DNA from 4 places in the Marinomonas vaga genome. Region 1 is predicted to be linked to each of the others. Evidence: predicted binding sites of a transcription regulator. Region 1 holds the regulator's gene; each other region holds the start of a gene.

Evidence for each region. The regulator LexA, encoded in region 1, represses DNA repair genes until DNA is damaged. The targets are predictions, from matches to a motif close to TACTGTNTANNTANACAGTA.
Region 2: a site for LexA is predicted at 1,821-1,840, ahead of ACZ5DR_RS10315 (carboxylate/amino acid/amine transporter). Genes of this name have one in related genera too.
Region 3: a site for LexA is predicted at 1,679-1,698, ahead of ACZ5DR_RS00900 (YebG family protein). Genes of this name have one in related genera too.
Region 4: a site for LexA is predicted at 1,889-1,908, ahead of dinB (DNA polymerase IV). Genes of this name have one in related genera too.

Annotation. Positions count from the first base shown of each region.
Region 1 is NZ_AP043903.1:3,112,216-3,115,348, forward strand. Features, by position in the region: gene dinG (ATP-dependent DNA helicase DinG) at 1-1,004, opposite strand, end outside; gene lexA (transcriptional repressor LexA) at 1,074-1,697, shown strand; gene ACZ5DR_RS14555 (hypothetical protein) at 1,766-2,029, opposite strand; gene ACZ5DR_RS14560 (DUF6586 family protein) at 2,032-2,508, opposite strand; gene topA (type I DNA topoisomerase) at 2,505-3,133, opposite strand, start outside.
Region 2 is NZ_AP043903.1:2,194,166-2,197,298, reverse strand. Features, by position in the region: gene ACZ5DR_RS10330 (AraC family transcriptional regulator) at 1-172, shown strand, start outside; gene ACZ5DR_RS10325 (MFS transporter) at 300-1,532, shown strand; tRNA gene ACZ5DR_RS10320 (tRNA-Leu) at 1,656-1,740, opposite strand; gene ACZ5DR_RS10315 (carboxylate/amino acid/amine transporter) at 1,935-2,804, shown strand; gene folE (GTP cyclohydrolase I FolE) at 2,873-3,133, opposite strand, start outside.
Region 3 is NZ_AP043903.1:188,500-191,632, forward strand. Features, by position in the region: gene ACZ5DR_RS00885 (FKBP-type peptidyl-prolyl cis-trans isomerase) at 1-85, opposite strand, end outside; gene ACZ5DR_RS00890 (DUF1439 domain-containing protein) at 143-724, opposite strand; gene ACZ5DR_RS00895 (mechanosensitive ion channel family protein) at 717-1,592, opposite strand; gene ACZ5DR_RS00900 (YebG family protein) at 1,719-2,144, shown strand; gene ACZ5DR_RS00905 (cytochrome b/b6 domain-containing protein) at 2,177-2,851, opposite strand; gene ACZ5DR_RS00910 (GyrI-like domain-containing protein) at 3,000-3,133, shown strand, end outside.
Region 4 is NZ_AP043903.1:233,657-236,789, reverse strand. Features, by position in the region: gene ACZ5DR_RS01120 (ABC transporter permease) at 1-208, opposite strand, end outside; gene ACZ5DR_RS01115 (putative urea ABC transporter substrate-binding protein) at 277-1,329, opposite strand; guanidine-I (ykkC/yxkD leader) riboswitch at 1,393-1,497, opposite strand; gene dinB (DNA polymerase IV) at 1,926-2,987, shown strand.

The DNA.
Region 1 (3,133 bases):
AAGGGTGCGATCCCCTGCTGCACGTACTGTACAAAGTTGATCGTGCTTTGTATTTGCTGGGGGATTTTTAATAAGATCTGCCCCGACAAACTGACTTCGTCCGTTAGTTCCTGACGGAAATTTATAAGGTTTTTGTCTAGCTGCTTAAGCCAACTGATACTTTGTTGCAGACGCACTTCATGTCTAAAGTGACCTATGGCCTTGTCAGGTAGATGATGTCCTTCATCAAATACATAGATGGTTTCTTTGGGGTCTGAAAGAATGGCACCGCCACCCAATGATAAATCCGCTAACACCAAATCATGGTTAGCCACTATGACATCTGCAATTTCTAGTTCACCTCGGGCCTTAAAAAATGGACAGGCGGAGAAGTTAGCACAATTACGATTTGTACATTGTTGATGATCAGTGGTGAGACGACGCCAATCATTCTCACGAATGATGCCTTCCCAATTATCTTTGTCTCCATCCCACTCACCGTCGCGAAGCTTATCATCCATTTCCTGATACAGGGTGATATTGACATCATCCGCCGCCAGATGTTGTTCAAACAGGCCTGCGAACATATCCTCTGTGGATTGCTCTTCAGCACCCAGAAAGCTCTCAAGGTTGTTTAAGCACAGGTAACGACCACGACCTTTAGCGAGGGTATATCGGAAACTATAATCCGTATGCTCAAGAAGACTTGGCAGCTCTTTATGTAAGATTTGCTCCTGTAAGGCAACTGTCGCAGTAGAGATAATTAGCTTAAGACCCTTATCCTTCACAATCGGAATCGTTGAAAGACAGTAAGACAAGGTCTTACCTGTACCGGTGCCAGCCTCGACCACAGCCACATGCTTTTCACCTAGCCGCTCACCTTCGGTGCCCTGTTTTATATTGCCAAGGGTCCGAGCAATGGTCGCGATCATATGACGCTGTCCCACACGGGCCTTGTGGCCTTTTGCCTCTAGATAATCTCGGTAGGCTTGCTGAATTTGATTCTTTATCTTGTCTGAAAGCATTTAATTAGTTGAGCTATAGATGATTAGCTGTATATAATAACAGTAACTGTATAAACAAACAGATGCCATATGATTAAATTAACAAAAAGACAGTCTGATGTCCTAGAGACGATTCGCGAATTCATTAATGAAACTGGCTTTCCGCCAACTCGAGCTGAAATCGCAGCACGACTTGGCTTTAAGTCACCCAATGCAGCCGAAGAACATTTAAAAGCCCTAAGTAAAAAAGGCGCTATTGAAATGCTATCTGGTGCTTCACGTGGCATTCGCTTAATTGAACAACCTGCCGAAAGTGCAAACGATGAAGACGGCACTCTACCCATCGTTGGTCAAGTGGCAGCAGGATACCCTATTCTGGCACAAGAGAATATTGATTCACGCATCAAGGTCCCCTCCGACATGTTTTCTCCTAAAGCCGACTACCTGCTTTCGGTAAATGGCATGAGCATGAAAGATGTTGGCATTTATGATGGCGACCTACTCGCTGTGCACAAAACCACCACTGTGCGTAATGGTCAAATTGTTGTCGCTCGAATCGGTGACGAAGTAACAGTAAAACGCTTCCAACAAAAGGGCAGCGAAGTCAGACTTCAGCCCGAAAATGAAGCATTTAATGACATAGTCGTTGATCTTGAAAGCGAAGAATTTGTCATTGAAGGTCTATCAGTGGGTGTTATTCGACGTGGGATCTAGTCCCCAAAAGCAAAAAAGGTTGCTTTATTTAAGCAACCATTTTTGTTTTAGATAGACAACACAGAACATCAGTGAAGAATACGAGGCATAAACTCTTCATCATGGGCATCATGCCCTTCTCCTGAATCGAAATCCTCTGAATACACGTAGTCAATGCCCGCATGGAACATACACTTAGCCAATTCAAAATAACGATCTTTTAAGAATGCCTTGGTGTCATCTGAGATTTTAAGGGTTGCAAGGGGCGTCTTATCGTCCTCATCCTCGCTTGCAGGACGGAGCACAATGTCTCCATTTTCTAATTCAACAATTTCTAAATACGTATCTTTCATTCTTAATATTCTGCGGAATCTTCACGAAACCGCAGTACAATGTCCACCAGTGAATTGAGGATGTGTTTTGTCGCTGCACCAGAGTCTGACCCCTTACCAATCAGGTCAGATCCAGAATTAGCCGATACGGCACCCACATTCGGGGTACACTCAAGGGCAGCCACATAGCCAGAGTAAAGCTGAGACAGCCATGACTGACGATTTTCTTGTAGCAGCTGTAGCTCTTGTAGAGCTGGCACGATAACACCTTTAGTCGCCGCAAGCTGGACCATGGCTGTCACAGACAACTCGCCCTTCAAGCTATACACAGATTGAATTTCCTGAAGTAAGCCATTCAGGGCACTGCGAAGCTGAAATAAGGCAGAGTTTTCAAAGCTAGAAGCAAGCCAACTGTCTTCCCCTTGCTGGCTTTGGCTCAATAGACGCCTCGCGGCATCAAGACGTTGATTCGTTGAACTTGCTAAGCTGGATCCACTCATTTTTTCTTCCCTGGTTGAACATCCCATTTACCATTGACATAGAAAGCTTTCCAGCCCGTAGGCTTGCCTTCTACTTCAGTCATAATGTACTGCTCTTTCGTTTTGCGACTGTAACGAATAACAGTAGGATTTCCCTCTTCATCCTGAAGGGGAGCTTTATCAAAGTAATGATACTTAGGATCAATCTGATCCATGTAAGGCTTAAGCTCTTTCACCAAAGGCGGACGAGTCTCACGCTTACGAGGGAACTGACTCGCAGCCAAGAACAGACCCGTTGCTCCGTCACGGAGCACATAGTGATCCTCAACCTTTTGACAAGGAAGATCCGGCATAGACACAGGGTCCATTTTTGGCGGTGCCACTTCGCCATTTTTAAGAAGCTTACGGGTATTTTTACAAGCCTCATTGGTACAGCCAAAGTATTTACCGAAACGCCCCGTTTTAAGCTGCATTTCAGAGCCACACTTATCACATTCAATAACCGGGCCATCGTAACCTTTAAGCTTAAACACCCCTTCCTCAACCTCGTAACCAGGGCAGGATGGGTTATTACCACATACGTGCAGCTTGCGGTGTTCATCCACTAAATAGCTATCCATGGCTGAACCACAAATAGAGCAACGAC
Region 2 (3,133 bases), 920 kb from region 1:
TGAATATCAACACCAGCGTCGCATGGCCATTGCGTTACAGCGACTAAAACAACGTCGGTCTGTAACCGAAGTCAGTGTTGAGCTGGGATATCAAAGCCTGAGCCATTTCAGCCGTCGCTTCCATCAACATTTTGGCATCACCCCAAGACAAGCCCAGCACTCAGTAAATTAAGCAAAAACGAACTGAAGAGCCTCTTTGGAGGCTCTTTTTTATGGCCTCTATGACAGCAACTTTGTATAGTTGACTTAATTAACTAACCGCATACTGGGTTTCACCAGACCTTTCGTTAAGGGATTCCATGTCATCGCTCGACACCTCGTTGTTCAAGCAATGTAACTTTGTTCACTTTTGGGTGGGGCAGATTGCCTCGTCGTTCGCCTTCCAAATGCTGTCCGTAGGAATTGGCTGGCAAATGTATGAACTTACCAACAGCGCATTAGCGCTAGGGTTGGTCGGTTTGTTTCAATTTTTACCTCATCTGTTATTAACCTTGGTCATCGGCCATGTGGCAGACCGTTATAACCGCCGCATTATCTGTATCTGTACACGTTTAACCATGGCTTCTACGGTGGGGATTCTTGCCTTTGGCAATCTCACCGATACCCTTTCGGCTAATATGATTTACGCCTGCGCTGTGCTTTTAGGAACAGCCAGAGCGTTTGAGATGCCAGCAAGTCAGGCCATCTTACCCAACCTAGTACCCTCGCAATATTTGTCGCGGGCCGTGAGTGCCATTGCCTCAGCGAGAGAAATCTCCGTGATTGTGGGGCCAGCCTTAGGTGGCTTGATTTACCTCTTGGGGGCCTCAACTCTTTACCTAACCAGCATGACTTGTTTTCTTGTGTCATGCTTGATCATGTTCTTCTTGCGCTATAACTATGTGGTAAAACACAAGACTCCTGTGGATCTTGCCCATCTTTTGGGGGGCTTACGGTTCATTAAAAACAACAAGCTGATCCTTGGCTCCATTTCCATGGACATGTTTGCTGTGTTACTAGGTGGGGCAACGGCCTTGCTACCCATAGTGGCGAAAGATATCTTACACACTGGGCCTTGGGGATTGGGCCTCTTGCGCTGCGCGCCGGCGGTGGGGGCATTACTCATGTCGATTTACCTCGCCCGCCATCCCCTAAAACACAGTGTCGGTAAGATCATGTACGGGGCCGTCGCCATATTTGGTGTGGCGACGATAGTATTCGGTTTGTCACAACATTTGATCCTGTCACTGGTCGCACTTTTTGTACTAGGGGCCTCTGACATGATCAGTGTGGTGATTCGTTCCACCTTGGTACAGCTTGAAACGCCAGATGATATGCGCGGTCGGGTCAGTGCCGCTAACTCAATTTTCATCGGAAGTTCAAATCAGTTAGGGGAATTTGAATCGGGCGCCACCGCTGCGCTCTTTGGAACCGTTCCCGCCATAGTGATTGGGGGTGTGGGAACTCTTGCTGTGGTGGGGGTCTGGATGTATCTGTTCCCTAACCTACTGCACCGCAATAGCTTGGAAAACGAAACAGAGAATAAAGCATAACAAAGGCGCCTTCGGGCGCTTTTTCGTTCAGGTTTTCGTGACGCTCAAACACGCCCTAGCGATTGGTTTCTTATATGACAGGCATAAAAAAAGCCGATCTAAATAGATCGGCTTTTTTAAATTTGGTGCGGAAGGAGAGACTCGAACTCTCACGCCGTGAAGCACTGGAACCTAAATCCAGCGTGTCTACCAATTCCACCACTCCCGCTTGGAATGGTGGTGCATTATAGGGATGAAATTTTTTGGGTCAAGAGATTATCAGAAATATTTTTAAATATTTTTAACACCCACTGTCAAAACTCACACAACACACATTAGTAAACCAACATTAACCCATGAGTTTACTATCAAAATAAGATACGAATCCCTATAATGCCGCCATTGTTTTTAGGAGTCGTTACTATGTGGATTTTGTTGGCCGTAACAGGCTTGTGGGCTTTTTCCTTTAGCCTAATCGGTGTTTACCTTGCTGGCCAAGTGGATGCCTGGTTTTCAGTATTGATGCGAGTTTCTCTCGCCATGTTGGTATTTTTACCTTTCATCAAGTTTCGTCAAACCCCTCGCCCTGTTGCGCTAAAACTGATGGCCATTGGTGCAATCCAGTTGGGGGCTATGTATGGCTTTTACTATCAATCATTCTTGTTTCTATCGGTACCAGAAGTGCTGCTTTTTACAGTGATGACGCCTATCTACATCACTCTGATCAATGATTTACTAGAACGACGCTTTAATGTGGGTTTTATCATCAGCGCTCTGATCGCCGTAGCGGGTGCGGTAGCTATTCGCTACCAAGGTATTGATGAAGGCTTCATACAAGGCTTCTTGATGGTTCAAGGAGCAAACCTTTGCTTTGGCTTAGGTCAGGTTGCCTACAAGCGCTTGATTGAAAGCAGCCAGACGCAATTGCCACAGCTGACGCTGTTTGGCTGGTTCTTCATCGGCGCTTTCATTGTCGTCGTTCCTTGCTTTTTAGCCCTTGGCAACATGGAAAAACTTCCCACCACCTCATTGCAATGGGGCATTCTGGTTTACCTCGGCGTGATTGCATCCGGTTTAGGTTATTTCGCTTGGAACAAGGGTGCCACCTTGGTCAATGTGGGGGCACTAGCTGTGGCAAACAACCTACTGATTCCTGCGGGTATCTTGGTAAATCTAGTGTTCTGGAACCGAGATGCAGATATTGTGCGCTTGGTCATTGGCGGTGCGGTAATCATCTCCGCCCTGTACATCAACCAATGGTTTGCTAAAAATCGCCAACCCGTGGCGGCTTAAATCAAGCTCTTAGCCTTAAACAAAAAAGGGAAGCCCATGGCTTCCCTTTTTTATAGACGTCTAGGCAACTAGCTCGCCAAAAATTCACTACGAGTTTTGTCACTGCGTTTAAACAAGCCACCTAAAGCGGTTGTCTGGGTCGAAGAACTCGCATCCATCACACCACGCGCTTTTACACAGTAGTGGGTCGCATTAATGCTGACCGCAACGTTATCGGTTTCCAACAAGGTCTGCAGCGTCACCAGTACTTGCTGAGTCAGTCGCTCTTGTACCTGAGGACGCTGACCAAAGTAACGTACAATACGGTTGATCTTAGACAAACCAATAAT
Region 3 (3,133 bases), 850 kb from region 1:
CATTTCCAGCAGACGTTTCAATTAGGGTTTCCCCTTCACGGAGAGTGTAGTGAAATTGCACTACCGTATTGTCAGCAATCGACATGGTGTTTCCTCATTAAAAAATTTGGCGCTATTCTAACGTGATTCTCAAATTTGTCGCCTAAAAAATCATAAACTCGATACTGTCCTCAGTAATGACAATGTCTTTCACGAATTTTGCCGCCGCTTTTTCAACAGTCGAGTGATTTAATACATAGACAGGGTGTTCATTAAAGTAACGGGCAATGGCTGCCTCAAACTCATCATGTAAAGAGCCCAGATAAGATCGCAATACTTGATCACCAAAATTAGAGCCTTGTACCGTAATACTGGTTAACTTTGGACCAACCAAATACACCCTATCTTCCTCGATACGCAAACCCGATTCAAAGGATGGATCCAGTTCTGTTTTCATGGTCATTTCACGGCCAAACGCCGTTAAAGTACCGCGAATGTCGGTTTTCATGTCCACTAATACCAAACCACCATCACGTTCCGTGAGATCCACATCCGCGCTTTTTACCAACAAGTCCAAATTTAGGGTCGAATCATTTAGAGTCAGTTGAATAACGTCCGGTTGCTCCTGTTCTAAACGGGTCGCAATCTCTTGGTTAAGCTCTTCCTCGGTAATGCTCATATCCGTACACCCCGTTAGGAAGACGGAAGTGATAAGACCTAAACCGAGCATGAGTTTTTTAATCATTATTTGCGCCTCCTACTGCCTGACGCTTTTTATCAAACCAAATACGCATAAAGTCCTCGGTGACTTTTTGCTCTATTTCAACAGCCTCTTGGGTTGGACAGAAAAGAGAAACACTGAAAATATTAAATCCTTCAGGGGTTGTTTTAATACGAACCCTTGGCTCAGGTCCCGCTATCTTTACGTCCAGCCGCTTTTCAATCAAGCTGTTGTAACGAATCGCGACTTCATGAAAATGCTCACTGTACTCGCGAATCTTTGCCAAAATAGGCTCTTTTATTTCAAACAAATTGACTTCATCTGTCTGTCTAGAAATCGAAAATGTATGCTCAACATAACGACGCATGTAGTTTAAGTTTTGCACCGAATGAGTCAGCAACTGGCTGTTAGGAACGACCGTTGTGCGGCCAGTGTAAGCATAACTCCCTCCACGAAAGTCCACTTCAAAAAGGGTCGTTGACAACCAATCACTGTCCGTCACTTCCCCTTCAAAGCTGCCAATCCGAACCCAATCCCCTACCTGATAAGGGCGTGTACTTGCCTTAAACAGCGCCCCGACAATACAAGAAATGAACTCCTTGGTAGCAATCACCAAAGCCACCATAAAAGCCGCAATGGAAATGGCGATATTCTGCAGTTCAGTGGCCCAGATCAATATCAGACCAATGACCAACACCAAGTTGAAGACATTATCGACGGTATTCAGCCGACGGCGCTTACGGTCAACGTCTATTTTGGCGTTGTTACGCAAGGCGTGCTTGCTATAGCGGCGAATGACGACCACCAAAATGACCCAAATAACAGTGCCAAGGTACTCAAAATTTTCAGTTAAAAACGACAAATCAATTTGCGAAAAATCAAACGAAGACATAGCTCTCCCAGCCTTTTAAATCTGGCGCAAACTTTACCAACCTCATGCCAATTAGCCAACAAAATACTGGACAAGTGAATTTTTATAGCTGTATATTTATACAGTATTTTAAGTGAGGTGCTCGATATGCCTGTAATGATCAAATATATTGTAGAACGCAATGGTGTTGAAAAAATGACCTTCTCTTCCAAAGCTGAAGCCGACCAATACGACAAGCTGCTTGAGACAGCAGAAAGTCTCGAAGAGCTACTTCGTGATAGTAAGACCCTTGAAGATGAACAAACTCTTGGGAAGCTTGCTATGTTTTTGGCAGAAAACAAAGATGACGTGCTGGTAGCCCTTGGAAGTAAGCGAAAGCCTGCAGCCAAAAAAACAACCAAGGCGACCAATAACACCAAGCCCACCGCTCCCTTGCTAGAGGATCTAGTCATTGAACCCGATGCGGACTCCTATTATGAAGAGGAAGACAGCTCCGTTGATTACAACGATGATGAGGTCACATCAGAGGGTTTTGATAACGATGAAACCTACAACCAAAGCGATGCAGCCTAACTAGGCGCATCGCTTTCATCCCTAAAAAGGTTTTAAAACGGGATAGACCAGAGCCAAGCTAACCACGCAAGTGAAAGTAACAGGGAGATAATTACCCCAACTCTTGGGGTACGAGCTTCGCCTTCCTCTTGCTGGTGCTCTGCTGAGTTCTGGATGGGCTTTTTACCATGAATCATGCTCCCGATAAGGCGCTCCTTAAACCGGACCTCGTGGTACAACACCGCTAAGATGTGTAAAGCAATTAAGATCAATAACACATCAGGCAATTGGCGGTGCAAACTGGCAGACATTTCCCAGATATAGTCGGTCCCCCAGTTATAGAAAGGGCCAAACCAAAACACTTCATCACTGTTAAACAAGCCCGTTAGCCACTGAATCGTCATTGCGATCAAAAGCGCTATTACCATTAACCCGCCAACAGGGTTATGACCTAAATAATGCTTACCTCTGCCCGTTAGCAGCGTTTTAAGATACTTAAAAGTGTCTATTGGGTGGTAAATAAACTGAGTAAAGCGTGCAAACCTAGACCCGACCAACCCATATAACACCCGCGCCACTATCACGGCAGAGAGCCCATATCCCATATAAAAGTGCCAATCCATAACATCGGCGTTAATATTTCCTGTAATGATCAATCCCGAAAACAGGATCGCCATCAACCAATGCATCACTCGAACGGGCCAATCCCAAACTAATACTTTTTTCATATTTCCTTATCCGCTCCTCACAGTTGAACTTGATTAGCTATACTGACAGTACAGTTTCCATTTATATCCAACATTACAAAAAGTTAATCTAACGACAGAATGTCACCATGCCACTTTCACACTAAGTGAGCATTAAGGAGCGCAATACGTGGTCGTATTTATCATTTTATGTATCGTGATATTACTGGTTGTCTGCGGATACGTCCTTTTTACACAGCAGAAATGCTGGATTCAGCACACACTGCCGGTCAACCAAGACACCAGCTCACTTCCGCTAGCTCT
Region 4 (3,133 bases), 900 kb from region 1:
ATTCCCCTGTGCGTCGGCTAGGCTCAAACGCCAAACGGTACATGGCGTCACCCATTTGAGTGAAAGAGGGCAATAGCTTATCGCTTGGATTGATGGCCAAGCGCGCATCCGAACTCAGCATGTAAATCACAATAAGCAATGCGAAGGGCAATAAGCCGAGCAATACTTGGTTTGCTGAGGAGGGGGTATAGTTAATCAGTTTTTTCATACATGCGTCTTCATGTGAAGGTTCTTAGGAACGTGCTGCTCAAAGTATGAGCAGCACGCCTGAGAGCATTACAGTTGACCGTCTGCGGCCATTTGCATGTAGGTGTTGTCAAAACGCAACTTGATGTTGTTTGGGTCACCGTAGATGCCAGCAGGCATTTCGATTCCCACGATGTCAGCACTTGGCGCCCCTTCTCCTAATAAACCGTGTTCAAAGGAAAACTCTGCAACATGGGTCATGGTGTCCACGAGTTTAGGGCTATTAACCAGTTCTAGGGCTGCGGCTGGGGTGTAATACATGTGAGTTTTCGCTAACTGAGCGTCATAGCCTGCTAGGTCTGTCTCAGCGGCTTCAGCCATCAAGGTGCGTACTTCTTTTGCGCTGTCGCTGTCCCCGGACATCTCAGCCATGATTTCAAACCAAGCGCCTGTTAAAGCTTTACCCAAGGCTGGGTTGGCTTTTAAGGTCTCAGTATTAACGATCAGGCCATCGATGATTTCACCTGGAATCATAGAAGAATCAAACACACTGTGGGTTTTAGGCATGGAGAGAATTTCGCTGACCAGAGGATTCCAGGTAACGGTTGCTGTGACATCACCGGAGCCAAATACAGAAACTAGATCGGCGTCAGAGGTGTTAACCACTTGCACATCACGTTCGCTCATTCCAACTGTTTCTAAGCCACGGGCTAGCAAGTAGTGGGAAACGCTGTATTCCACTAAGTTTACGTCTTGTCCTTTAATGTCAGACAACTCGTCTTTATTCATTAGAATGATGGCATCGTTACCATCAGAGTAGTCCCCTGCGATCAGGACTGTGCTGTCTACTCCACCGACGGCCGGGATGGTCAAAGCATCCATTTGCGCCATGGTGCAAGCGTCAAACTGACCGGCTGTGTACTGGTTCATGGATTCCACATAGTCATTGATCTGTACGACTTCAATGTTGATATCGTATTTGTCAGCCCATTTATCAATGATGCCGGATTGATTGGCGTAGGCCCAAGGCATCCAACCAGCGTAAATCGACCAACAGACTTTAAAATCATCTTGAGCAAGTGTTTGGGAAGAAGCGAGGAGAGCAAACAGTAGAGCGGGTACTTTTTTCGTTTGGAATTTCATAGGAAGTCACCTTTTCAGTTTGTTTAATTACACATGGAGTACCCTTGGCAATATCGCCATGTGGTCTCCCGGGCTTTTATCCCGCCGTGTAACCTTGCAACTTCCAAGGTCGAAAGCTCTCGGACCAGACACATCAAACATGATGTCGGAACCCTAGCTCTCTATTTTGATTAAATTGTGATGTCCGACTTTCCAAGGGTACGAACACTTAGACGTTAAAGCACTTTGCGTGCCAAGCTAAATGAAAACCTGTTATTTAAAAAGAGAATTAAACCTAAACTAGAGTGACTTAATTTTTAAAAAAGTCATTTAAAAACAGTTGTTTAATAACGTTTTCTATTGGTCTGATTTTTTATGAAAAATAATAATATTAAATTAATGCTAGCCCTAGTGATTAGGTTTAACTTTGAAACGGATTATGCCTCTTAAAAACTAAAAATGTTGTGTTTAAGTGCATCTGCTTTAGTTTGGTGCGGTATAAAAAATGAATTGGCTAGGCGTGGGCTCGAATGAATTGAGCAGATTAGTATGGACTTATCGCCTCTAAAAAGGTGTAATTGACTGTATATTTAACCAGTATTAGTTGGGTGTCGTCCGTGAGTGATCGAAAAATTATTCATATTGATATGGATGCTTTTTACGCGTCGGTCGAAATGCGTGATGAACCCAGTTACCGCAACATTCCCCTAGCGGTTGGGGGCAGTGAAACCCAACGGGGCGTGATCAGCACCTGCAATTATGAAGCCCGTAAATTTGGTGTGCGCTCTGCTATGGCGACAGGATTGGCTAGGAAGCTTTGCCCGCACCTGAAGGTCGTCCCAGGGCGGATGCAGGTGTACAAAGACATTTCTCGGCAAATTCGGGCTATTTTCGAGCGTTATACCCAGCTGATTGAACCCTTATCACTCGATGAAGCCTATCTGGATGTGACGGACTGTACTCTTCATAGAGGATCCGCCACTTTAATTGCTCAAGCCATTAGAGAAGACATCCGTAATGAATTGAATCTGACCGCCTCCGCAGGCGTGGCGCCTATTAAGTTTCTCGCCAAGGTCGCTTCAGACATGAACAAACCCGATGGTCAGTTTGTAATCCCGCCAGATAGGATGCAAAGCATTATTGATTCTCTGCCTCTTGAGAAGATTCCAGGGGTCGGCAAGGTCAGTTTAAAAAAGTTAAACGATGCAGGCTTTTATGTGTGTGCCGATATTCGTCAAACCGATCATATGCAGCTGATCCGTCGCTTTGGTCGTCTTGGCGAATCCTTGTGGAATCGAAGCCATGGCTTAGACACTAGAGCGGTAACGCCCCACCGTGAACGCAAATCTGTCGGTGTGGAGCGCACCTTCTCCGCCAACATCAGTGCTTTTGAGGATTGTTGGGCTGTGATCGAGCAGCGGTTATTCCCTGAGCTGGAAGTGCGTTTAAAAAAAGTGCCACCAGAGCGGTTAATTGCCAAACAAGGCATAAAAATTAAATTCGCGGATTTTCAATTAACCACCATTGAATACACCCGTGGTCGATTGGAATTACAGGCATTTCGTGAGTTATTAAAAGAAGTGTTAAAACGCCAAAATGGCCGTGAAATTAGGCTAATTGGCTTACATGTTATGCTCAAACCTGCTTTAGAAGCACGACAGTTATTGTTGGATTTTTAGGCATAGAGTTTACTTTCTTCAATTTTAAAGCTTGAGGCTGAACGTTTTATTGAGCTAATTCCTCGCAAAGGTGCGCGAGTTCGCCAAGTAACAGGCTCTGAGATCATTAACATTTACGAGACTAGGCGTTTAATTGAAGAGCATGC